DNA from 4 places in the Devosia alba genome. Region 1 is predicted to be linked to each of the others. Evidence: predicted binding sites of a transcription regulator. Region 1 holds the regulator's gene; each other region holds the start of a gene.

Region 1 (5,802 bases):
TGCAGGAAGATGCCACGCTCGACGGCGACCGCGTATCGTTTTCGAGCCAGCCCCAGCCGGGCCGCAATGTGCGGGCCAGGGGCAATGATTTTGCCGTTGGCCAGGCCCTGATCGCCGCAGGTGTCCGCTTGACGCCGATGCAGCTGGCCGTCGCTGCTGCTGCCAATGCCCCCGCCCTGAGCGTATCCAAGCGCCCGCGCATCGCCCTGCTGGCAACCGGCGACGAGCTGGAACTGCCAGGCGCGGTCCTTGGGCCCGATCAGATCATCGCGTCAAACAGCTTTGGCCTCGCGCCCCTGTTGGCCCCCTATGCCCAAACCGTCACCGACCATGGTATTGCGCGCGACCAGCGGGACCAGTTGCGCGCCAGGCTGGTGGCGATCCTCGCCGATGAGCCCGATGTGCTGATCACCACGGGCGGCGCCAGTGTCGGTGATCATGACTTCGTGCAGGAAATCCTGCTCGAACTCGGGGTCACCCTGGATTTCTGGAAGATCAATATGCGGCCGGGCAAGCCGCTGATGTTCGGCACCGTTGGGAAGACCCTGGTGTTCGGGCTGCCGGGCAATCCGGTTTCCGCCATGGTCACCGCCATTGTCTTCATCAAGCCGGCCCTGCGCGCCTGGCTGGGCCTGGCGCCGCAGATTCACTGGCACCTGCCATTGGCGGCGCCGACCCCGCCCAATACGGCACGCCGCCATTTCATGCGGGCGCAGTTGCTGCAGACTCCAACCGGCCCCCAGGCCCTGCCGATCAGCCAGACCGATAGCGGCCACACCTCGTCCATGGCCAGGGCGGACCTGCTGATCGTGCAACCCGAACACGACCCGGGCCAGCCCGCCGGCGCGATGGTCGAGACGATCGTGGTCGACGCATTCTGACGCCGTCGAGTCTGGGCGCAGCACAAAATTGCACGGGATATTGCAGAACATAACTGGAACACTTATAGTCGTTCTGTCTATGTTCCGATTCTCACCCCGAGGGGCCCCATGCTGACCCGCAAACAACACGAGCTGTTGATGTTCATCCACGAGCGGATGAAGGAAAGCGGCATCCCGCCATCGTTTGATGAGATGAAGGATGCACTCGATCTGGCGTCCAAGTCCGGCATTCACAGGCTGATTACCGCGCTTGAAGAGCGCGGGTTCATTCGCCGCCTGCCCAATCGGGCGCGGGCACTCGAAGTGATCAAACTCCCCGATTCGATGAACCCGTCACTGGGTGGCCGCAAGGCGCGCTTCGAGCCGTCGGTGATCGAGGGCAATCTGGGCAAGGTCGCCAGCCCGCCCTCGCGGATGGCCGCTGATGATGACGGCGTGCGCTCGATTTCCATCCCGGTCATGGGCCGCATTGCAGCCGGCACACCGATCGAGGCAATTCAGTCTCATTCACACACCATCATGGTGCCACCCGAAATGCTGGGCAGTGGCGAACATTTCGCGCTCGAAGTGCGCGGCGATTCGATGATCGATGCCGGCATTTTTGATGGCGACACCGTGCTGATCCGCAAGCAGGACGCCGCCAGCACCGGGGAAATCATCGTGGCTCTGGTGGACGATGAAGAGGCCACCCTCAAGCGCCTGCGCCGCAAGGGTAATACCATTGCGCTCGAAGCGGCCAACCCGGCCTATGAGACCCGCATTTTCCCGCCCGACCGCGTCAAGGTTCAGGGCCGGCTGGTCGGATTGCTGCGCAAGTACTGATTGCCTGCCCGCCGTGATGAGCGGCGCGATGGATGGCCCCGCCGCCCCGCCCCTTTATGCCGGTCAGCCGGTTGTCTTGAATGACAGCCGGGTGAGCCATTTGGCGGGGTCGGGTTCCTCGCGGGGATCAGTCTCGTAGATTTCCAACCGGCAGGCGAAGTGATCGCCGTCTGCGGCGGCGCGCATGTCCCAGGCAATGTTGTTGTCTTGCGCCCAGCCGATGAATTGCGCGGTGGCGTCCAGCAAGCCGTCATAGTGGCCGGTATGGCTGGCGCTGAGATATTGCCCCGCTGGCAGGGTGCCGAACTTGACCGGACTGTCCCCGGCCATAGCGCGCTCAACCATCACGCCGGCTTCGACATCGAGTGTCCTGGCCATGTCGATCCGTCGGTAATTGTAGAATGGCGCCCCAATGGGGGTAAGGCCGTGGCTGGCGAGCCAGGCGAACAACGCCGGAAACCCCTCGTCGGCCGGCTTTTGCATCTCTGCCATGGTGACGGTGAAGGGGATATAGGCATAGGTTTGGGCGGTGCGGTCTTCAAGCACGGGACTGGTCAGCACAATATGTCTCCTCTGGCGGCCCCCCTGGGGGCAAGGCAGCACGCCGGCGCAGCAGAACCAGCGGCGAACGGGTACTGCACGCTAGACGATTGAACTTTGGACAGTTCGACAGCGTTGTGCGTTTTTCGGAAGAGAATCAGTCGCGCGCGTCGGGCGCCGGCACATCGGTGCTGGTGTCGCACTCGATCAGCCACACATCATAGACCGCATGGTCGATGGCGTTGAGCGCCGGGCTGTCGGCAAACATCCAGCCGGTGAAGATGCGCTTGGAGGTGCCGGTCAGGCTGCGCTGGTCGACCTCAAGAAAGGCCGAGGTGCGCTGGGTTTCGGTGGCCGGACGGTTATAGCAGGCGCGCGGCGTGATCTCGAGCGCACCAAACAGCACGGTCTCGTCGATATAGACATCAAAGCGGGTAATGCGGCCGGTAATCTTGTCGAGGCCGGAAAAGGTGGCAACCGGGTTGGCGGTGGGTTGGGCCCATGCCGGGCCCGTAATGCCCAAAACCCCCAGCGCCGCGATTGGCGCCAGGACGGTCAACAGATGGGGCAAGGCAGTGCGGTGGCGCAAGGCGCCGGCCTTACTCAGGCGACCAGGCGTCGTAGTCGCCGGTGACGCGGGGGCGTTCGCCCTTGTTGAGCAGGCTGCCATCGGGCCGATAGGCTGCCGCGGTGCCGGTCAGGTTTTTCTGATGCGGCAATTCCCAGTCGCGGGCCGCGTAATTGGCCTTGGTGGGGACGATATCGGTACGGTGATGCATCCAGCCATGCCAGCCCTGGCCAATGGTGGAAGCGTCGGCGGGACCGGCATAGGTCACATAGCGTCGGTCGGCCTTGCGATCCTGGTAGTATTGATTGCCGAATTCGTCGCTGCCGACATAGTCGCCGAAGCGCCAGATCCATAGACGGGTGCCCCAGGTCTGACCGCCCCACCAGGAGAAGATTTCGCTCAGGAACTGCTTGATACCGGATTTAGCCAATTGTCGATTCCGCCGTCGAGAGGTGCGAGTGCGCCGGGTGTATCATGGTGCAGTGTTGCAGCCTAGTGTTTGGCGGGCGTTTCGTTGCGACAATTGGGCATTGCGCGTCGCGATCGCGGAGCGGCCCGGCTGCCCGGCGCGCATGCCATGCCCCTGCTACTGCATCTGGTAGGCCATGGGGGGCACACCACCACCGGCTCTGGTAGAGGGCATGCAGCGATTTTTGCGCAATCTTTCTGTGCTTGACAGCGTTGTGGTCGATTGATTCGAGACATTCCGGACATGGTTACCGACATTTTAACGCGCCGGCAGCAAAGGCGTTTAGCCTTGGTATTTCGGCGCTTTAGCGGCGATCTTTCGGCTCACTTATCGCGACTTCATGTGACGGAATCGGGTGTCTGAATAGCGGCAGCCAAGTGCCGGTTTTGCTTGAAGTTTGTCCCCGTAATCCACATATTGAGCCTACTAGTGGTTGTCTCGGAGCTGCCCTCAACCACTAGACCTTGTGATTTGTGACGTTGACGCGTCGTCTGAATCGGCAGATGTTTTGAGCAGGCCGACAGCACACCATGTCGTTGGCTCAAGTCCCCTGGTCAAGCACTGGCATCAGACCAGAGCGATACGGGGGCACAGGCAAGTTTTTCGGGCCCGGCCACGGGCTCGGTTGGTGACGCGTCAAAACAGATTTGGGTAAGAAGCCGGGTTTTCGGCTCGCGGGACTTTGTGTGCCCGTTACATTGGGGACTAAGACGACCATGCGCATTGAACACCGCTTCACGACAGCCAATCAGGACCGCTATGCCGGCCTCGAATTCCGTTCGGCCACCAGTGAGATTCGCAATCCGGATGGCTCGGTCGTCTTCAAGCTCGAAGATATCGCCGTTCCGTCGACCTGGAGCCAGGTGGCAGCCGATATCATCGCCCAGAAATATTTCCGCAAGGCCGGCGTCGCCAAGGTGCTCAAGAAGGTCGAGGAAAATTCGGTGCCGTCCTGGCTGTGGCGCTCGGTCCCCGACCACGCTGCGCTCGCCAAGCTTCCCGAAAATGAACGCTATGGTTCGGAAATGGACAGCCGTCAGGTGTTTGATCGCCTGGCCGGCACCTGGACCTATTGGGGCTGGAAGGGCGGCTATTTTGACTCTGAGGAAGATGCGCAGGCATTTTTCGACGAGCTCGCCTATATGCTGGCCAGCCAGCGCGTGGCGCCCAACAGCCCGCAATGGTTCAATACCGGCCTGTTCTGGGCCTATGGCATTGATGGCCCCGGTCAGGGTCATTTCTATGTCGACCCGTTCACCCACAAGCTCGTCAGCTCCAAGAGCTCCTACGAGCATCCCCAGCCCCATGCCTGCTTCATCCAGTCGGTCAGCGATGATCTGGTCAATGAAAACGGCATCATGGACCTGTGGGTGCGTGAAGCCCGCCTGTTCAAATATGGGTCGGGCACCGGCACCAATTTTTCGGCGTTGCGCGGTTCGGGCGAAAAGCTCTCGGGTGGCGGCAAGTCAAGCGGGTTGATGAGCTTCCTCAAGATCGGCGACCGCGCTGCCGGCGCCATCAAGTCGGGCGGCACCACCCGTCGTGCTGCCAAGATGGTGGTGCTCGATATCGATCACCCCGATGTGGAAGAATATATCAACTGGAAGGTCAAGGAGGAGCAGAAGGTTGCCGCGCTGGTGACCGGCTCCAAGGTGGTTTCCAAGCACCTCAAGGCCATCATGAAGGCTGCCGTCAACTGCGAAGGCAGCGGTGACGATTGCTTTGACGTGGCGATGAACCCGGCGCTCAAGCGCGAAGTGCGCGCCGCCAAGAAGGCACTGGTGCCCGAGAACTACATCTTCCGCGTCATCCAGTTCGCCAAGCAGGGCTATAAGGAGATCGAATTTCCGGTCTATGACACCGATTGGGACAGCGAAGCCTATCTCACCGTGTCCGGCCAGAATTCCAACAATTCGGTGCGCGTCACCGATGATTTCCTGCGCGCCGTGGAAGGCGATGGCGACTGGGATCTGAAGGCCCGCCAGACCGGTGTTGTCACCAAGACGCTGAAGGCCCGCGATCTGTGGGAACAGGTGGGCTATGCCGCCTGGGCCTCGGCCGATCCCGGCATCCAGTATCACACCACCATCAATGAGTGGCACACCAGCCCCGAAGCCGGTCCGATCAATGCGTCGAACCCCTGCTCGGAATACATGTTCCTCGACGACACCGCCTGCAATCTGGCTTCGGTGAACCTGCTGCCCTATCGCAATGCCGATGGCTCGTTCAACACCGCTGCCTATGAGCACACCGTGCGCCTGTGGACCGTGGTGCTGGAAATCTCGGTGATGATGGCCCAGTTCCCCTCCAAGGCGATTGCCGAGCGCTCCTTCGAATACCGCACGCTGGGCATCGGCTACGCCAATATTGGCGGCTTCCTGATGACCTCGGGCATTCCCTATGACAGCAAGGAAGGCCGCGCCATTGCCGGCGCCGTCACCGCCATCATGACCGGCGTTTCCTATGCCACCTCGGCCGAAATGGCCAAGGAGCTCGGCCCGTTCAAGGATTACAAGCGCAAT
Region 2 (5,802 bases), on a different contig from region 1:
CAGCGTGGTCTTGCCCAGGCCCGGCGGGCCGACAAACAGCACGTGATCGAGCGCCGCGCCGCGCTGCCTGGCCGCCTCGATGAATACCTCGAGATTGGCCCGCGCGGCCGCCTGGCCCACGAATTCAGCAAAGCCGGAGGGGCGCAGCGAGACGTCGAGATTGTCATCGCGGCCCGCCGCCGGGGAGGTCAGATCAGTCAACTACTCAGCTCCCGCAATCCCAGCCGGATCAGTTTTTCGGTGGCCATGCCATCGCCGTCGCGCGCCACGATCCGTGCCAGCGCGGCAGAGGCCTGGGCGCTCGAATAGCCCAGATTGGTCAGCGCCGATACCGCGTCGGTGATGGCTCCGGGCGCCACGCCGTCGCCCAGTGCCGTTTGCAGCCCCAGGGCACCCGCGTCAATGCCGATGCCGGTGGGCACCTTGCCCTTGAGTTCGGTCACCAGGCGCAGCGCCAGTTTCGGTCCCACGCCACTGGCGCGACCGACCATCGCCTTGTCCTGCAGCGCAATGGCGCTGGACAGCTCGGAGGGCGACAGCACGGACAGGATCGACAGCGCAACCCGGGCGCCCACGCCCTGCACGGTCGAGAGCAGGTTGAACCAGGCTTTTTCGGTCTCGCTGGCAAAGCCGTAGAGCCGGATCATGTCCTCGCGCACGATGGTTTCGATGAACACCACACCGGCCTCGCCAACGCGCGGCAGTGCCTGCAGCGTGCGGCCTGAGCAGAAAACCTCGTAGCACACCCCACCACAGTCGATCAGCACCCGATCATCGTCATAACTGTCAATCAGCCCTTTGAGCTTGCCGATCATGCACTGGCCCTCAACCGTTGCAGGGCCACCCGGTGATGGGCGTGACAGATGGCGATCGCCAGCGCATCGGCCGCATCGGCCCCCTTGAAATCGGCAGTCGGCAGCAGGGTTCTGACCATCAGCTCCACCTGCCCCTTGCCGGCATGCCCCGTGCCCACCACGGACTTCTTGACCAGATTGGCGGCATATTCGGCCACCGGCAGCCCGCGCGCCGCCGGCGTCAGCAGCGCCACACCGCGCGCCTGCCCCAGAATCAGCGCCGAGCGCACCCCGGCATTGACGAAGGTTTCTTCCACCGCCGCCTCCTCGGGCGCGAAGCGGTCAAGCACCACACCCAGCCCGGCAAACAGCGCAGCCAGCCGGTCAGCCAGCGAGCCATCGACGGGTGGCGTCACCGTGCCGGCCCCAATAAAGGTCAGGCGATTGCCGCGGGTTTCGATCACCCCCCAGCCACATCTGCGCAGGCCCGGATCAATGCCGATGATTCGTGTGGATAAGCTCATGCGGTATCCTTAATCACAGGCGCCAATCCTACCAAGTTCTATGTGAACAAACTGGCAACAAGGCCAGTGGAAAACCGCCACTTCGCTAAAATTATTTCTGACGGCGCAACACATTCTTTATCGCCCCGCCCTAGTTTCCGCCGCAGGGATGCAGGGAACACCAAATGACCGGATCAAACACCGCGCTGCCACGACGATCATGGCGGCGGATAAGACGTGTGGCGAGCGGGATACTCGCCATTTCGGTGGTGTTTTCCGTCGTCCTGACCATTGTCATCATGGAAACTTTTTCCGCTGGCCCCGGTCTTACCGGCCTGCTCGTTGCCATCTTCATGCCGGTCTTGGTGGGCGGCCCCATGATCTTCCTGCTGACGATGCAACATGAACAATTGCGCCATGTTAACCGGCAGCTTGAGCAACTGGCCAGCACGGATTGGCTAACCGGCTGCCGCACACGTGGCGCCTTTACCAACGAGGTCGCGCACTGGCTCGACCACCGCGCCAGAAATGGCGGTGCCCTGCTGGTGGTCGACGCCGACAATTTCAAACGCGTCAATGATCGGTTCGGTCACGACCACGGCGACCTGGCCCTGCGCCAGATCGCCGACGCCATCCATACCGCCACGACTGCATCCGAGGCCGTCGTCGGGCGCCTGGGCGGTGAAGAATTCGGCATTTTCCTGCCCGGCGCCGACTCCATCGTCGCCGACCGCATCGCCCAACGCGTCCGGAGTGCGGTTACTGCCATCACCTTCGTCCCCGGGGGCACAACATGGCCGCTCTCGGTCTCGATCGGCGGCGCCACCTATGCCGCACGAACCGACTATGCCGTGCTCTATCGCCACGCCGACCAACGCCTTTATCAAGCCAAAAGCGCAGGCCGCGATTGCGTTGCCATGGCGCATGCGGCCTGACTTCGACCCGTTAGCAACCAGACCAAGGTGCCCACTATTTCCCATTTGTCCTGGCGCACGCCGCCAGCGCGACCTCAGCCGGAGCCCGTCCAATGTTGCCTTCCAAGACTTTGACTGCCCTGCAGAGCTGGTCCAGCGTTGGCCGCTGGACGCTGTTGGGAACCATAGTGTGCGTCGCTGTTTCGGTCGCCTTCAACGTACTACTCTTCGCCGATCTCGGCGGCTCTGCGCTGCAGCGCTCGGTTGTCAGTGCCACGCTGTTGCCGGCCATTCTGGGCGTGCCGATGTTTCTGTTTGTGGGCTTGCGGCTGCGCGGACTGCAGCGCAGCAATGCCCGGCTGGGTGTAGTCGCGCGCACCGACAGCCTGACCTCCTGCCTCAATCGAGGTGCCTTCACCGCCAAGGCCAACCTGCTGCTGGCTCAGCGCCGCGCGGGAGAAACCGGCGCGCTGTTGATGATCGACGCTGACAATTTCAAGGCCATCAACGACCTGTACGGCCATGATTTCGGCGACGAGGCCCTGGCCATTATCGCGCGCTCGATCCGCTCAGTATTGCGCACGGGCGACCTGGTAGGTCGCATGGGCGGAGAGGAGTTTGCGGTTTATCTGCCCGACCTGGACTATCACCAGACCGAGGCCATCGCCGAACGCATCCGCCGGGCGGTCTATCTGGCAAATTTCACCCCCCACAATCACCGACACACGCTCTCCGTCAGCATTGGCGGCGCGGTGTTTGAGGGGCGGGCACGCTTTGCCGAACTGTTCCGCATCGCCGATCAGCGCCTGTATCAGGCCAAGAAATCCGGGCGCAACCGCGCCGCCGTCGTCAGTGTCACCGAAGCGCCATCACCCGCCCTGCGGCACACGGCATAAAAAAGGGCGGCGCCAGCAGCACCGCCCTCCCATTGTCGCCCGCTCGGATATGCCACTAGGCGTCGAGCTTGGCCATATCTTCGTCGCTCATTTCGAAGTTCGAATAGACGTTCTGCACGTCATCGTCTTCTTCGAGCATGGCGATCAGCCGCATCAGCGTCGCGCCCTTCTCGGCATCGATTGGCGTCTCGGTCTGCGGCTTCCACACGGCCTTGACCGATTCCGCCTCGCCCAGCGCCTGCTCCAGCGCTGCCGCAACTTCCACCATCGCCTCGAAGGTGGTGGTGACGTAGTGACCGTCTTCACTGCTCTCGACGTCGTCGGCACCGGCCTCGATGGCGGCTTCCATGATGACATCTTCAGTGGCGGCGCTCGCCGGGTAGACGATCTCGCCAACCTTGTCGAACATGAAGCCGACCGAATTGGTTTCGCCCATCGCGCCGCCGCACTTGGAAAAATACGAGCGCACATTGGACGCCGTCCGGTTGCGATTGTCGGTCAGCGTCTCGACAATGATGGCAACCCCGCCGGGGCCATAGCCCTCATAGCGGATCTCTTCGAAATTCTCGCCATCCGAGCCGATGGCCTTCTTGATGGCGCGGTCGATATTGTCCTTGGGCATGGACTGCGCGCGGGCATTGACCACGGCCAGACGCAGCCGCGAATTGAACGCCGGATCGGGCATGCCCATCTTGGCCGCCACGGTAATTTCGCGGGCCAGCTTGGAAAAGACCTTGGAGCGCACCGCGTCGGATTTGCCTTTGCGGTGCATGATGTTCTTGGCGTGTGAATGGCCGGCCATTCGATCCCTCGCGGATGCTTCTGACGAATTTTGCCCGCTTATAGGGGGATGATCGGCAAAAATAAAGAGCGCCGCCGCTCAAGAGACCTCGACTGTTTCAGCGCTTCCCGATTTCTCAGCCGGCCGGGTTTCTGCCCAGCCGAGCAGCGCGTCGAGCGCCGGACACAGCGCCTGTCCCCAAGCGGTCAGGCTGTATTCCACTTTCGGTGGCACCTGATGATGCACGATGCGGCGCACGATGCCGTCGGCCTCCATCTGCCGCAATTGCTGGATCAGCATTTTCTGCGATATCGCCGGGATCGAGCGCTCCAGCTCGGAAAAGCGCTGCACCTGGCCGCCGAACAGGCGAAACAGGATCAGCAGCTTCCAGCGCCCCTCGAGAAATTGCAGCGCCTGCTCCACCCGGTCGGCCGCCGAGCCGGGAACGGGATGAATGGACTTACTCAAAAGTGGGTACCTTACTTTTTCGTCGGTTCTTGTCGATAGCGCCAGTGTAGCCCTATCTCTGGCCACCGCCAACACAAGGACCACCATGATGAGCCCGACGCTTCCTACGCCGCTTGCCGACTATTTCGCTGCCGCCAACCGCCACGATATCGCCGCCATGCTGGCCCCGTTTGCGCCGGAGGCCCGCGTCAAGGACGAGGGCCAGACGCATATCGGCACCGCCGCCATTCGCGTCTGGCTCGAGCATACGACGGCCAAATACGCGGTCACTGTCGAGATCGTCGATATGACCGCTGATGCAGAGACCACTGTTGTGGTCGGCAGGGTCTCAGGCAATTTCCCCGGCAGCCCGGCCAACCTGACCTACCGCTTCACCCTGGATGGCGACCGCATCGCCAGCTTGGCGATCGGCTAGGCAAAGACCGGCATGGCCTGGGCAAGGCTGCCACCGATGCGCAGCGGCAAGGCCTGGCGCGCCAACCCGCTGCGCGGATCGGTCTCGATGGCAATGCCGCAAAGCGTAGCCTCGCCCTCGGAGGGCGAAAACCGGCCATTGGGAATGCCGGTGAGGAAACGGTTGAGCGGCTCCTCGGTATCCGTGCCGATAATCGAGTCGAAATCGCCGCACATGCCCGCATCGGCCATCAGCGCCGTACCGCCGCGCAGCACGCGGTGATCGGCGGTGGGAATATGGGTATGAGTACCGACGACCAGACTGACCTTGCCATCGAGAAAATGGCCCATGGCCTGGATTTCCGAGGTCGCCTCGGTGTGGAAGTCCACCACGATGGCGTCGGCCTGTTCACCCAGCGGACAGGCAGCAATGGCCGCTTCGACGGCGCGGAACGGATCATCGGCCGGGCCCATGAACACCCGGCCCAGGGCATTGACCACGAGCACGCTGTGACCGTTGCGGCCGGTTATCAGCATGGCCCCGCGGCCCGGCGTGCCGGGCGGCATGTTGATCGGCCGGACCAGCGTGTTTTCGCGCTCGATATAGGAAATGGTCTCGCGCTGGTCGAACGCATGGTCGCCCAGCGTAACCACGTCCGCCCCCGCATTGCGGATGGCGTTGAAATGCGGCGCGGTCAGCCCCTTGCCGTGGCTGGCGTTCTCGCCATTTACGATCACGAAGTCGAATTTGTAGCGTTCGATCAGTCCGGGCAGGCGCTCATTGACCGCATCACGGCCCGCCCGCCCCATCACATCGCCTAAGAATAATAGTCTCATGCCGTGGCGCCGAAATGGCGCAGACCGGCCTCGGTAATAATCGCATCAAGCGGCACGTCATGGCTATCGCGGGGAATGGCGTCCAGTTCCTGGGCAGCAAAGGCCAGGCCAATCAGTTTTGGGGTCTTGCTCATATGCGCCAGGGTCCGATCATAATAGCCGCCGCCATAGCCAAGACGCGTGCCTTGGCTGTCAAAGCCCAGTAGCGGCATGATG
Region 3 (5,802 bases), on a different contig from region 1:
CGTGTCGCGCCGTTGCTTTTTGGTAGGACGGCCGGTGCCTGCATCGCGCGGGGCGATGGCAGCCTCATAGGGCGACTGTTCGGCCCTGGGCAGGGCGGGCGGCGACAGATCCTCATATAGCCCCTGCGCTTCGGTGGCGGGGCCGCGACGGGTGCCCGGGGCGATGATGCGCCAGACCACAATCCGATTGTGCAGCGCCATGGTCAGCACATCGCCAGCACCGATCTTGAGATCGCTGCGATCGGTGCGCTCGGAATTGACCCGAACGGCACCGGATTCGATGAATTTTTGCGCCAGGGTGCGCGACTTTATGGCACGCGCAAAAAACAGGAACCTGTCGAGCCGCTCCTTGCGGGCGGCGGGCTCGACAGGCCCCGGCAAGTGCTAGTTCACCTTGCTGTCGCGCAGGGCAGCAAGCTTGGCGAAGGGGCTATCGGGATCAAAGACCTTGTCGCGCTTTTCTTCACGCGGCTGCTGGAACTTGGCGCGTTCGCCCTTCTGGCTGTCCGGCCGGCGATTCTCATTGCGCGGCCGGCCTTCCGGCCTGGCCTTGGGATTGAGGTGCTGCGCCTTGGTCAGATCCTGCACTTCCCCTTCAGGGCGGCGCGGGGCCTGCGAACGGTTGGGGCGCTGCCGCGGCTCGCCCTCGGGCCGGCGGCGGCTTTCATGCCGCTTGGCTTCGGGGCGCTTGCCGCTGGGCGACCAGATTTCGTCGAACTCGGGTTCGGCCGGTGGGGTCGGGGCGGTTTCGCCAGCCAGTGCCTCGGTCTCTGGCGCTGCCTCGACAATGGTGGTGGCCGGAATGGCTGCGTCCTGGGCCGGCGTCGCCTCGTCCGCCAGCGCTGTGACTGGCGCTTCCTCAGCAGCGTCGGTGGTGACGGGGTTTTCGGCCAGGGTTTCCTCGAGCGCGGGCGCTTCGGCACTGGCTTCGGCCGGGGTGACGGGGGCGGCGATTTTTGGCGTGCGTTTGACGCGATAGCCAAGTGAATTGAGGATCGAGGCAAAGTCTTCGCCCGAGCAGCCCAGCAGCGAGGTCATCTCCACGGTGACGCGGAAGCCATTGCCCTCGGCCGCCCCGGCGGGCACTTCGCCCTGGTGGCGGGTTGGATCGAGAGCGATCAAGGGGCGAATGATGTCGGCCAGGCGTTCGAGAATGTCGACCCGCACGGCGCGCTTGCCAGCGACCTTGAAGCCGGCGATCTCGTAAAGCCGGGTGTCGACTTCGGGATCAACGAGAAAGCTGGTGCGACCCGACAGCACGATATGGGGAATATCGGTGACGCCGGGCTGGCGAATGCCGCCATTTTTCAGTGCGAACAGAATCAGCGCCAGCTCGCGCGGGGCGGGCTTGAGCGAAAGCGGCAGGTAGATGTGATAGGCGCCAAACTTGATGCCCAGCTTGCGCATCTTGCCGCGGACGTCCTGATCGAGGTTTTTTACCTCATCGGCGACCTGGCTGCGCGGGATCAGCCCGAGATGCTCGAACAGCTGAAAGGCAATGCCGCGCGCGGTACCGTCGAGATCAGCCGGCGCTTCGAGCGCCATGACGGATTCAAGAATAGTGTTGACGTGGTGGCGCAGCCACAGGTTCAGGCGATCCTGTACCCGTTCCAGATCGGTTCCGGTCAGCGTCTCATCGGCCAGAATCAGCAGGCGCGGCCGATACAGCGTATCGCCCTCGACCAGTTCGGCGACGATATCGCCTTTCCAGCGCATGCGACCATCGGTGGCCAGCACAAGTTCTTCATTGGGCGCGCCAGCCAGGCGATCGGCCCGGTGGTGGATTTCGGGCGCCACAACCTGATCGGCGGCGGACCGCAGATTCTTGATGTCGGCGTCGCCATCGTTGCGGGCCAGGGTGAAGCGGAAGCCTTCGAGCGTGCCGATGAGATGGCCTTCCAGCCGTACTTCGCCGCGCTCATTGATCTCGGGAGATGCCATACGTTTGTCTTTCAGGTGACGAAGCAACACGCTGGTGCGCCGGTCGACGAAGCGTTGAGTTAGTCGCTCGTGCAGCGCGTCACTCAGTCGGTCCTCAATGTCTCGGGTCTTTTCGCGCCAATGTGAAGGGTCTGCAAGCCAGTTTTTGCGGTTGGCGACGAAGGTCCATGTGCGAATCTGCTTGATCCGGTTGCTCAAGGTGTCGATGTCGCCGCTCGCATTGTCGCAAAAGCGGACCTGCTCGGCAATCCAATCCGCGTCAACCTTCGCATGCTTGACTAAGTCGGAGTAAATACGGGTGACGATTTCGCCGTGATTGGCCGGTGAAATGCCCTGATAGTCAGGGATTTGGCAACATTCCCAGAGCAAACGGGCGCCATCGAGGCCACGCGCCAGTTTGCCGGCCTCATTGCGGGCGACAAATTCGAGGGCGCGCTGGTCGGTGGCAATGGGAACGCGGGTCAGATTGCGGTCCTGGGCACTGGCTTCAAGACTGTTGAGCAGGGCCGGGATGGATGAATAATCCAGCCGATTGTTGCGCCATTGCAGCACTTTGATGGGCGCAAAGTCGTGCGATTCGAGCGCCACGACCATTTCTTCGTCGAATCCTTCGGTGCCGGCGGTAACGCCAAAGGTGCCATTGCGGGCGTGGCGACCGGCCCGGCCGGCGATCTGACCAAGTTCGGCGGGGGTCAGTGGACGGCTGGTGCGGCCATCAAACTTGCTGTCATCGGCGAAGGCGACATGGTGGATATCGAGATTGAGCCCCATGCCGATGGCATCGGTGGCGACGAGAAAATCGACATCGCCATTCTGATAGAGCTCGACCTGGGCATTGCGCGTGCGCGGGCTGAGCGCCCCCATCACCACGGCCGCACCACCGCGTTCGCGGCGGATCAGTTCGGCAATGGCGTAAACCTGACGGCTCGAAAAGGCGACAATGGCCGAACGGGCCGGCTGGCGCGAAATCTTGCGGGAGCCCGAATAGGTGAGCTGGCTGAAACGCGGCCGGTCGATGATCTCGGCATCGGGCAACAGCCTGCGGATCAGCGGCGCCATGGTGGCGGCACCCAGCAGCAGGGTTTCGTGCCTGCCGCGCGCATGCAGGATGCGGTCGGTAAACACATGGCCACGATCAAAGTCGGTCGCGGTCTGGATTTCGTCGATGGCCAGGCAATCGACGCGAATATCGGTGGGCATGGCCTCCACGGTACAGACCCAGTAGCGCGGCTTGGCGGGGACGATGCGTTCCTCGCCGGTGATCAGCGCGACAGCCTGTTCACCCACCCGCTCGACGCAGCGCTGATAGACTTCGCGGGCCAGCAAACGCAAAGGCAGGCCGATCATCCCGGTGGGATGGGCCAGCATGCGCTCAATGGCAAAATAGGTCTTGCCGGTATTGGTGGGGCCAAGGATTGCCTTGACCGACTGGGCGGGCGGGAAACTCATTTCGACCCAATGTAGGAGGTCCGTGCGACAGTTGCGAGTGGCACGATGGGCTGTGCCAACAAAGGACAGCCAGTGCGACGTTTTTGTCATTGGGCTTAAGGGATGGAACAAGGCGCGAACGAAACGGCACCGAATCGGTGCGAATCACAAAATCCTGTTTTGTTCACCGCTAGGGGTGGTGGGTAGCTGGCGGCGACAGACACAAGAGCTGTCGGGTGCGGTGTCCCCGTTGGCCAGAACGGCTCGGGCCGCTTCAACTTGCCTAACAGGGGATGAATTGTGCGGCTTTGGCGTCGTTTTGTTAGCAAAGCGTTAATTGCTGCGGCAGCGATTTTTCTGGCCCGTTCTTGCCTGGCGGCCCGGCCCGGCTGGCTTGGCGCCGGACAAATTCACAATAAAGCCGATTGACCGTCCTGTTCCGGGACAGAACGCAAGGCGATGGCAAATGGAGACGCGCGCGGCCCAAACGTGAGAAGCGCTTTGCCAAGACCGAGCAGTTTGACTATGGTCCGCGCGGTTTTTCCACCCAGAATTGGCATCATGGCAGACGATATTCGCCCCCTTCCGCAGCCTGGTATTCTCGATATTGCGGCCTATGTGCCCGGCAAGGCCGGCGCGGCGGGCAGCCATGCCGTCAAGCTTTCGGCCAATGAAAGCCCGCTGGGGGCCAGCCCCAAGGCAGTGGCCGCCTTTCGCGCGGCGTCTGAGCATCTGGAAATCTATCCCGAGGGCTCATCGAACCTGCTGCGGACGGCGCTTTCCGACGTACATGGCGTGGCCGCCGAGCGGATCGTGTGCGGCAATGGTTCTGGTGACCTGCTGCACCTGCTCGCGCAGTGCTATCTGGGCGAAGGCGATGAGGCGGTGATGAACCGCTATGGTTTTTCGGTGTATCCGATCATCACCAAGGCGGCCGGTGCGTCGATCGTCATGGTCGAGGAGACCGACTACACGGCCGATGTCGATCTGCTGCTGGCGGCGGTGACGCCCAAAACCAAAATTGTCTGGCTGGCCAATCCGAACAATCCCACCGGCACCTATCTCAGCGATGCCGAAGTGCGGCGGCTGCATGCCGGCCTGCGTCCGGACATTCTGCTGGTGATCGATAGCGCCTATGCGGAATATGTTACGGCTGCCGACTATTCGGTGGGCCTCGATCTTGCGACCCAGGCCAGCAATGTCGTGATGGTGCGGACGTTGTCGAAAATGGGTCTGGCGGCGGCCCGGGTTGGCTGGATGGTGGGACCCGCCGCAGTGATCGATGCCATCAACCGCATTCGCGGACCGTTCAATGTCAATCTGCCCGGGCAGTTGGCAGGGGCGGCAGCGGTGCGCGACACGGAATTCACCGCCCGCCTCAAGGCGCACAATGCGCAGTGGCGGGACTGGATCACCCAGGAGCTGGATTCCAACCACATGCATGTCGTGCCCAGCCAGGGCAATTTCGTCATGGTGCTGTTCCCCGATGCCGAACATGCCCAACTGGCCTTCGACACGCTGATGGAGCGGGGGCTGGTGGTCCGTGAAATCGGCAATTCCTATGGCATCCCGCACGGCCTGCGCATTTCCATCGGCTCCGAACAGGCGATGCGCGGCGTCGTTGGCATTCTCAAGGCATTGGTTCAAATCGCATGAGTGGACAGTTTCGCAAGCTCGCTCTGATCGGCATTGGCCTGATCGGCTCCTCAATTGCCCTGGCCGCGCGGCGACAGGGCCTGGTCGAGGTGATTGCCATTGCCACGCGCCAGCAGGGCACGCTGGACGAGGCGCGCGAACTGGGGTTGGGCGATATCTATACCCTTGATGCCGCCGAAGCGGTGCGGGGCGCCGATCTGGTGATCTTGTGTACGCCGGTGGGGGCATATGAGAGCGTCATCAAGGCAATTGCGCCAGCGCTGCGGCCGGGCGCCATCGTCTCCGATGTCGGCTCGGTCAAGGGCCATGTGGTCAAGGCGCTGGCGCCGCATATTCCGGCCGGGGTAAGTCTGATCCCAGGCCACCCGATTGCCGGCACCGAGCATTCGGGGCCGTCGGCGGGCTTTGCCGAATTGTTTGCCGGCCGCTGGTGCGTGTTGACGCCGGGTCCCGAGGTCGATCCCGCCCTGACCGCGAAGTTGAGCGCCTTCTGGCGGGCGATGGGCAGCCAGGTCGAAATCATGGAGGCCGACCGCCATGACATGGTGCTGGCCATCACCAGTCACATTCCCCATCTGGTGGCCTACAATATCGTGGGCACTGTGGCGGATCTGGAAGCGGCAACCCAGTCGGAGGTGATCAAGTTCTCCGCCTCGGGTTTCCGCGATTTTACCCGTATCGCGGCGTCAGATCCGGTGATGTGGCGCGACGTGTTCCTGACCAATCGCGAGGCGGTGCTGGAAATGCTGGGCCGGTTCTCCGAGGATCTGTCGGTGT
Region 4 (5,802 bases), on a different contig from region 1:
CCGATCTGGCGCCAGATGAACACCACCATGGCCACCACACCGATCACCAGCGGCAGCCAGATCGGGAAGGCGGCCCCCGCCTGCTCGCCTTCGCCCAGGCTGGACAGGCCATAGACCAGGCCACCAAAGGCCAGCGCGGAGAGGATCACCGAGACAATGTCGAGCGGCGCATAGCGCGGCGTGGTGACGTTCTGCATCTTGCGCGCCCCCAGGGCCAGCGCCGCCAGGGCGATGGGCAGCATCAGGATGAACATCCAGCGCCACTCGAAATTGGCCAGGATGAAGCCGCCAATGGTCGGGCCGATGGCGGGCGCCACCGAGATGACGATGGAGATATTGCCCATGGTCTTGCCGCGGGTTTCCGGCGGCACCAGGGTCATCACCGTGGTCATCAGCAGCGGCATCATGATGGCGGTGCCGACGGCCTGGATGACGCGGCCGAAAATCAGCAGCTCGATGCCCGGCGCAGCGGCGCAGATCAGCGTGCCAGCGGTAAAAACCGCCATGGCCAGCATGAAGATCGGGCGGGTGTTCATGCGCTGCAGCAGAAAGCCGGTAATCGGAATGACGATGGCCATGGTGAGCAGGAAGGCGGTGGTCAGCCACTGCGCCATATTGGCCTGGATACCCAGATCAGCCATCAGATGGGGGATGGCCACGCTCATCATCGTCTCATTGAGAAAGACGACGAAAGTGGAGCCCAGCAGCAGGGCAATGACCAGTTTGTTGCGCGCCGCGTTGTCGGCAGGTGCCAGCGCGCCCGGCAGCGCGGAGTCGGTGAATTGTGCTTCGGTCGTCATCAATGATTTCCCTCGGATCGGCAGGCGTCGTCAGGATGACGAACGGCCCCAGTCATATTCGACGTGGTCTTGAACTATTCCTGTGACATCGGCTGTCAGCAGAACGCTCAATCGCGGCGGCGACACCGCTGCGCAGCATCAAGGTGGCATGCGCTGGCCGGCTCGCGATGACGCGGATGTGATTGGCAGGGCGCTTGGCATAGTCGGGTTCGACGCACTCGTCTATTCGTAGCTGTGCGGACCGGGTTTGTTGGATCGATGCTGTTGCCGCCGCGCTACACCAGTGTCGGCGATCCGGTTAATGTTCTTGTTCTGTTCCAATGGAACTGCTACATCACTGAAGCGTTGTTCAGTCACGATTCGACTGCTCCAACCTCGGCAGGAGATGTTCGCATGGCCCTCTATCAAGCTCCGTCATTTGAAGCCCTCGAGCGGCTGAGCCGCAGTCGCGACGCCGATCTGGCGCGGCGCGAGCTGCTCGACGTGGACCGCATTCGCGGCCGCGGCGCGCAGAGCAATCGCAGTGGCCGCTTTGAAAAGCAGACCCGCGAATCCTTCGACGATGGCTGGGACAATGTCGAGCCGCTGTCGATCTTTGAGACGGTCGAGCATGCAGAGCGCGCCAAGACCATCATCACCTCCAATGACAGTCCCGACATCGGCTTCGAGCGCTCGATCAACGCCTATCGTGGCTGCGAGCATGGCTGTTCCTATTGCTATGCCCGGCCAACGCACGCCTTTCTGGGCCATTCGGCCGGGATCGAGTTCGAGCGCGATATCTATGTGAAGACCAATGCCGTCGAGGCGCTGCGGGCTGAGCTGTCGGCCAAGAGCTATCGGGTCAAGCCCATTGCCATGGGCACCAATACCGACCCCTACCAGCCGGCCGAGCGCAAGCACAAGCTGACGCGCGGCATTCTCGAGGTGATGCTGGAGACCAGGCATCCGGTGATGATCACTACCAAGTCCTCGCTGATCATCCGCGATCTCGACCTGCTGAGCGAACTGGCCAAGCTGGGCCTGGTCAAGGTCGCCATTTCGATGACCTCGATGGACCACAAGCTGAGCCGCCGCATGGAGCCGCGCGCCTCCTCCCCGGCCCGCCGGCTGGAAGCCATCCGGCTGCTGAGCGAAGCCGGCGTGCCGGTGGCGGTGTTTGCCTCGCCGATGATCCCGGCGATCAACGATATGGAGCTCGAACGCATTCTCGATGCCGCCGCGGCACAGGGGGCGAGCAGTGCCCAGATGATCCTGCTGCGCCTGCCCGGCGAAGTGCGCGACGTGTTCCGCGAATGGCTGCTGCGGCATTTCCCCGATCGGGTGCGCCATGTGCTGTCGCTGGTGCGCGATACGCGCGGCGGCAAGGATTATGACAGCCGCTTCGGCACCCGCATGACGGGCGAAGGCCCCTATGCCACGCTGCTGCGGCAGCGCTTCGACAAGGCGCGGGAGCGCTATGGGCTCGATGGCAAGCTGCCCGGCCTGCGCAGTGACCTGTTCACGCCGCCCCAGCTCGAAAGCGCGCAGATGAGCCTGTTCTAGGCCCGGCCCTGGGCGGTGGCGGGCCTGCGCAGCCAGGTGCCGATGAAGTCCAGCACGGCCGGATCGTCATAGCCATCAGCGGAGAGCACCGCGCCGGCGGCGCGCAATTGCGCATCGTCGAGGCTGGTGCGCATGCCGATAGTGGCCAGACCGGCGGCGGTTGCCGAGGCGATGCCGGTGCGCGAATCCTCGAAGGCGACCGAAACGGCGGCATCGGCGCCGAGCAACCGCAGCCCTTCGAGATAGGGCAGCGGATGGGGCTTGCCATGCGCCAGTTCCGCGCCGATCACCAGGGCCTTGAAGCGATGGGTGATCCCAAGCCCGTCAAGGATCAGCTCGGCATTGGCGCGCGGCGCATTGGTCACTGCCGCCATTGCGATACCGGCGGCATCGGCCAGATCGAGCAGGGCAAACAGCCCGGGGACAGCGTGGATGGAGGAAGCTGCCAGATCGCGGAACAGCGCTTCCTTGGCATCGAGCACGGCCATGCCTTGGGCGGGAGACAGACCGGGCAGCAGCGTGCGGGCAATGTCGACATTGGCCAGCCCCTGCAGTTCGCGGGCAAAGCGTGCGCGGTCGAAATGGTGACCGAAGGGCGCAAAGGCGCGGTTGAAGGCCTCCAGGTGCACCGGATCGGTATCGGCCAGCGTGCCATCGATATCAAACAGCAGCGCGGCGCCGGGCGTCGGGGTCATGAAGGGTTCCGGGGTTTCTGGAAGGGGCGTGGCTAGTATTGGGCGACCTTGCGGGCGAACGCGGCCATGAAATCGAGCGAGGCGAGCACGCCCCGCAGCGACAGTCGCACCGTATGGGTGCTGCGTTCGGCGCTGGCGGCATCTATCAAGGGGACGGTCAGGGTCATGGCATTGCGCTGTTTCATCTTCTCAAGCACCTCCGCCGTGCGGGCGGGGTCGACCACAAAGAACTGATTGAGCGTATTGTGGCGGGTTTCGAGGTCGCTGGCAAAATCGAGGCGTATGGTGGTGTCCCCGGCAAAGCTCAGCTCCAGCATTCCGCTGGTGTCGGTCTGCGCGTCATCAGCAGCAATGGTCACGGCAATATCGTGCGCACCAGTCAGGCGATTGCGCAGCACGGTCAGCTTGTAGGCTGGCTGGCCGGCGCTGTTGAATTGTTGGCTGCCGGTGCTGGCAAAGCAGGAATAGCCATAATAATCAGCCGCCCCCTCGTCGATCACATCAGGGCACGCCGCCAGCCAGTCGCGATGATATTCGCGCCATTCGCCAAAGGGATGATGGAAGGGCTCGGCGGCGATAGGGACTGCGCAGGCAAAAGCAGCGAAAAGTACGATGCCGGTCCGGAAAATCATCTGTTTCTCTTGTTCTGGTGCCCCCCGGCAGCCGCTACTATACCCATAGCCTGGGCTCGTCACAGGGTTAAGTCAGGGAGATCGACATGATTGTCACCGCGCACAAGGGTATCGTCATCTGCGAACTCCCGCCCGAGGGCGGCCTGCTGGGGGCAGACCTGACCGGCCCCGACCTCATCGGGGAGACCTATGCCGCCGACCCCGACATCATTGTCGTGCCGGTGTCCCGGCTGGCGCCCGGCTTTCTCGATCTGCAAACGCGCCTTGCCGGCGAGGTGTTCCAGAAGATGGAACAATATGGCCGGCGCCTGGTGATCCAGGGCGACATTGCCACCGCCATTGCGTCCAGCAGGGCGCTGCACGATTTCGTCCACGAGACCAACCGCCGCGGCCACCACCTGTTCGTGCCCGATGGTGAAGTTCTGCTCGCCCGGCTCGCTTGACTTGAACAGCGCCAGGACGATGCTGCGACCATGCTGATCGATTCGCCGCCCCAGACCGCTCCCGACTACAGCCATGAGGCCTGGCTCCAGGCCCGGGGCGCCCGCGTGGTTGCCGGTGTCGACGAGGCGGGACGCGGCCCCCTGGCCGGTCCGGTCGTGGTGGCGGCAGTGGTGCTCGACCCGGCCGCCATTCCCGCCGGGCTCAATGATTCCAAAAAGCTCAGCCAGGAGCAGCGCGAAATCCTGTTTGAGCTGGTGTTCGCTTCGGCCCTGGCGATCAGTGTGGTGGTGGCCCCGCCGTCGATCATCCTGGCGCGCAATATTCGCGGCGCGACGCTGTGGGGCATGGCCCAGGCCGCCTGCGGGCTCAGCCTGCGGCCGGACCGGGTATTGATTGATGGTCGTGACGTGCCGCTGGGCCTGCCCTGCGATGGGCTGGCGCTGATTGGCGGCGATGGTCGCAGCGTGTCGATTGCCGCCGCCTCGATTGTCGCCAAGGTGACGCGCGACCGGATGTGCGCGATCATGGATTGCGACGCGCCGGCCTTCGGCTTTGCCGGGCACAAGGGCTATGGCACCCCCCGGCACATGACGGCACTGAGTGAACATGGCCCCTGCCGGCACCATCGCGAGGCCTTTGGCCCGGTGACCCGGGCCCGGTTGCGGCGTCTGGCGGGCTAGCGGCGCAGCCGTTAACCCCCTGCTAACCCTACGCAAAAACGCTCCATTAACTCTGCGGCGCTATAACGGGCGTGTTAGTATTGCGTTAGGGTTAAGTGAATGTTGCGTACCGCGCGTATGGCTCCAGAAGCCGCTGCGGAAGAGGCTTCGCGTCTTCCGATCGATTCCATTCTGGTGGGTGATTGCATCGACCACATGAACGCTTTGCCGGCTGGCTCGGTGGATCTGGTGTTCGCGGATCCGCCATACAATCTGCAGCTCGAACAGGGCCTGACCCGGCCCGACCAGAGCAAGGTTGATGCGGTGGACGATGAGTGGGACAAGTTCGACAGCTTTGCCCACTACGACAAATTTACCCGCGCCTGGCTGAAAGCGGCGCGCCGGGTACTCAAGCCCGATGGCGCCCTGTGGGTGATCGGCAGCTATCACAATATTTTCCGGGTCGGCGCAGCGCTGCAGGATCTGGATTACTGGATGCTCAATGACGTGATCTGGCGCAAAGCCAATCCGATGCCCAATTTCCGCGGCACGCGCTTCACCAATGCGCATGAAACGCTGATCTGGGCCGCCAAGAGCCAGAAGAGCCGCGTCACCTTCAATTATGAAGCCATGAAACTGGCCAATGATGACACGCAGATGCGCAGCGATTGGCTGTTTCCGATCTGCACCGGCACCGAACGGCTCAAGAATGACGACGACGAGAAGGTGCATCCGACCCAGAAGCCGGAAGCCCTGCTGTTCCGCATTCTGAACGCGACCACCAAGCCGGGCGATGTGGTGCTCGACCCGTTCTTCGGCACCGGCACCACTGGCGCTGTCGCCCGCAAGCTGGGACGCCACTTCATCGGTATCGAGCGCGAAGACAGCTATATCAATGCCGCGCTCAAGCGCATTGCGGCGATCCGGCCGGGCGTCTTCGAGGCGCTGCAGTCGGTGACACCCAAACGCAAGGAAGTCCGCATTCCGTTCGGTTCGCTGATCGAGCAGGGATTAATCGAGCCGGGCGCGC

The links. Region 1 encodes LexA, which represses DNA repair genes until DNA is damaged. Its sites were predicted from a motif close to TGTTCNNNNTGTGTTCNG; they were not measured.
Region 2: ruvC (crossover junction endodeoxyribonuclease RuvC) is a predicted target of LexA. The motif match lies at 1,361-1,378, and genes of this name have one in related genera.
Region 3: ABFY71_RS15480 (helicase-related protein) is a predicted target of LexA. The motif match lies at 3,494-3,511, and genes of this name have one in related genera.
Region 4: ABFY71_RS16240 (PA0069 family radical SAM protein) is a predicted target of LexA. The motif match lies at 1,103-1,120, and genes of this name have one in related genera.

Annotation. Positions count from the first base shown of each region.
Region 1 covers NZ_JBDUUI010000001.1:3,311-9,112, reverse strand. Annotated here, with positions in the region: gene ABFY71_RS00040 (molybdopterin molybdotransferase MoeA) at 1-881, shown strand, start outside; gene lexA (transcriptional repressor LexA) at 990-1,703, shown strand; gene ABFY71_RS00030 (GyrI-like domain-containing protein) at 1,767-2,264, opposite strand; gene ABFY71_RS00025 (DUF2155 domain-containing protein) at 2,401-2,832, opposite strand; gene ABFY71_RS00020 (NADH:ubiquinone oxidoreductase subunit NDUFA12) at 2,843-3,241, opposite strand; gene ABFY71_RS00015 (vitamin B12-dependent ribonucleotide reductase) at 3,997-5,802, shown strand, end outside.
Region 2 covers NZ_JBDUUI010000010.1:84,164-89,965, reverse strand. Annotated here, with positions in the region: gene ruvB (Holliday junction branch migration DNA helicase RuvB) at 1-201, opposite strand, end outside; gene ruvA (Holliday junction branch migration protein RuvA) at 198-815, opposite strand; gene ruvC (crossover junction endodeoxyribonuclease RuvC) at 812-1,318, opposite strand; gene ABFY71_RS14750 (GGDEF domain-containing protein) at 1,537-2,232, shown strand; gene ABFY71_RS14745 (GGDEF domain-containing protein) at 2,325-3,107, shown strand; gene ABFY71_RS14740 (YebC/PmpR family DNA-binding transcriptional regulator) at 3,163-3,909, opposite strand; gene ABFY71_RS14735 (winged helix-turn-helix transcriptional regulator) at 3,988-4,443, opposite strand; gene ABFY71_RS14730 (nuclear transport factor 2 family protein) at 4,343-4,771, shown strand; gene ABFY71_RS14725 (TIGR00282 family metallophosphoesterase) at 4,768-5,586, opposite strand; gene ABFY71_RS14720 (5-formyltetrahydrofolate cyclo-ligase) at 5,583-5,802, opposite strand, start outside.
Region 3 covers NZ_JBDUUI010000011.1:83,351-89,152, reverse strand. Annotated here, with positions in the region: gene ABFY71_RS15485 (RNA-binding S4 domain-containing protein) at 1-381, opposite strand, end outside; gene ABFY71_RS15480 (helicase-related protein) at 385-3,390, opposite strand; gene ABFY71_RS15475 (pyridoxal phosphate-dependent aminotransferase) at 3,931-5,025, shown strand; gene ABFY71_RS15470 (prephenate/arogenate dehydrogenase family protein) at 5,022-5,802, shown strand, end outside.
Region 4 covers NZ_JBDUUI010000013.1:54,440-60,241, forward strand. Annotated here, with positions in the region: gene ABFY71_RS16235 (MDR family MFS transporter) at 1-800, opposite strand, end outside; gene ABFY71_RS16240 (PA0069 family radical SAM protein) at 1,194-2,342, shown strand; gene ABFY71_RS16245 (HAD family hydrolase) at 2,339-3,037, opposite strand; gene ABFY71_RS16250 (hypothetical protein) at 3,070-3,669, opposite strand; gene ABFY71_RS16255 (DUF4180 domain-containing protein) at 3,756-4,112, shown strand; gene rnhB (ribonuclease HII) at 4,143-4,793, shown strand; gene ABFY71_RS16265 (site-specific DNA-methyltransferase) at 4,911-5,802, shown strand, end outside.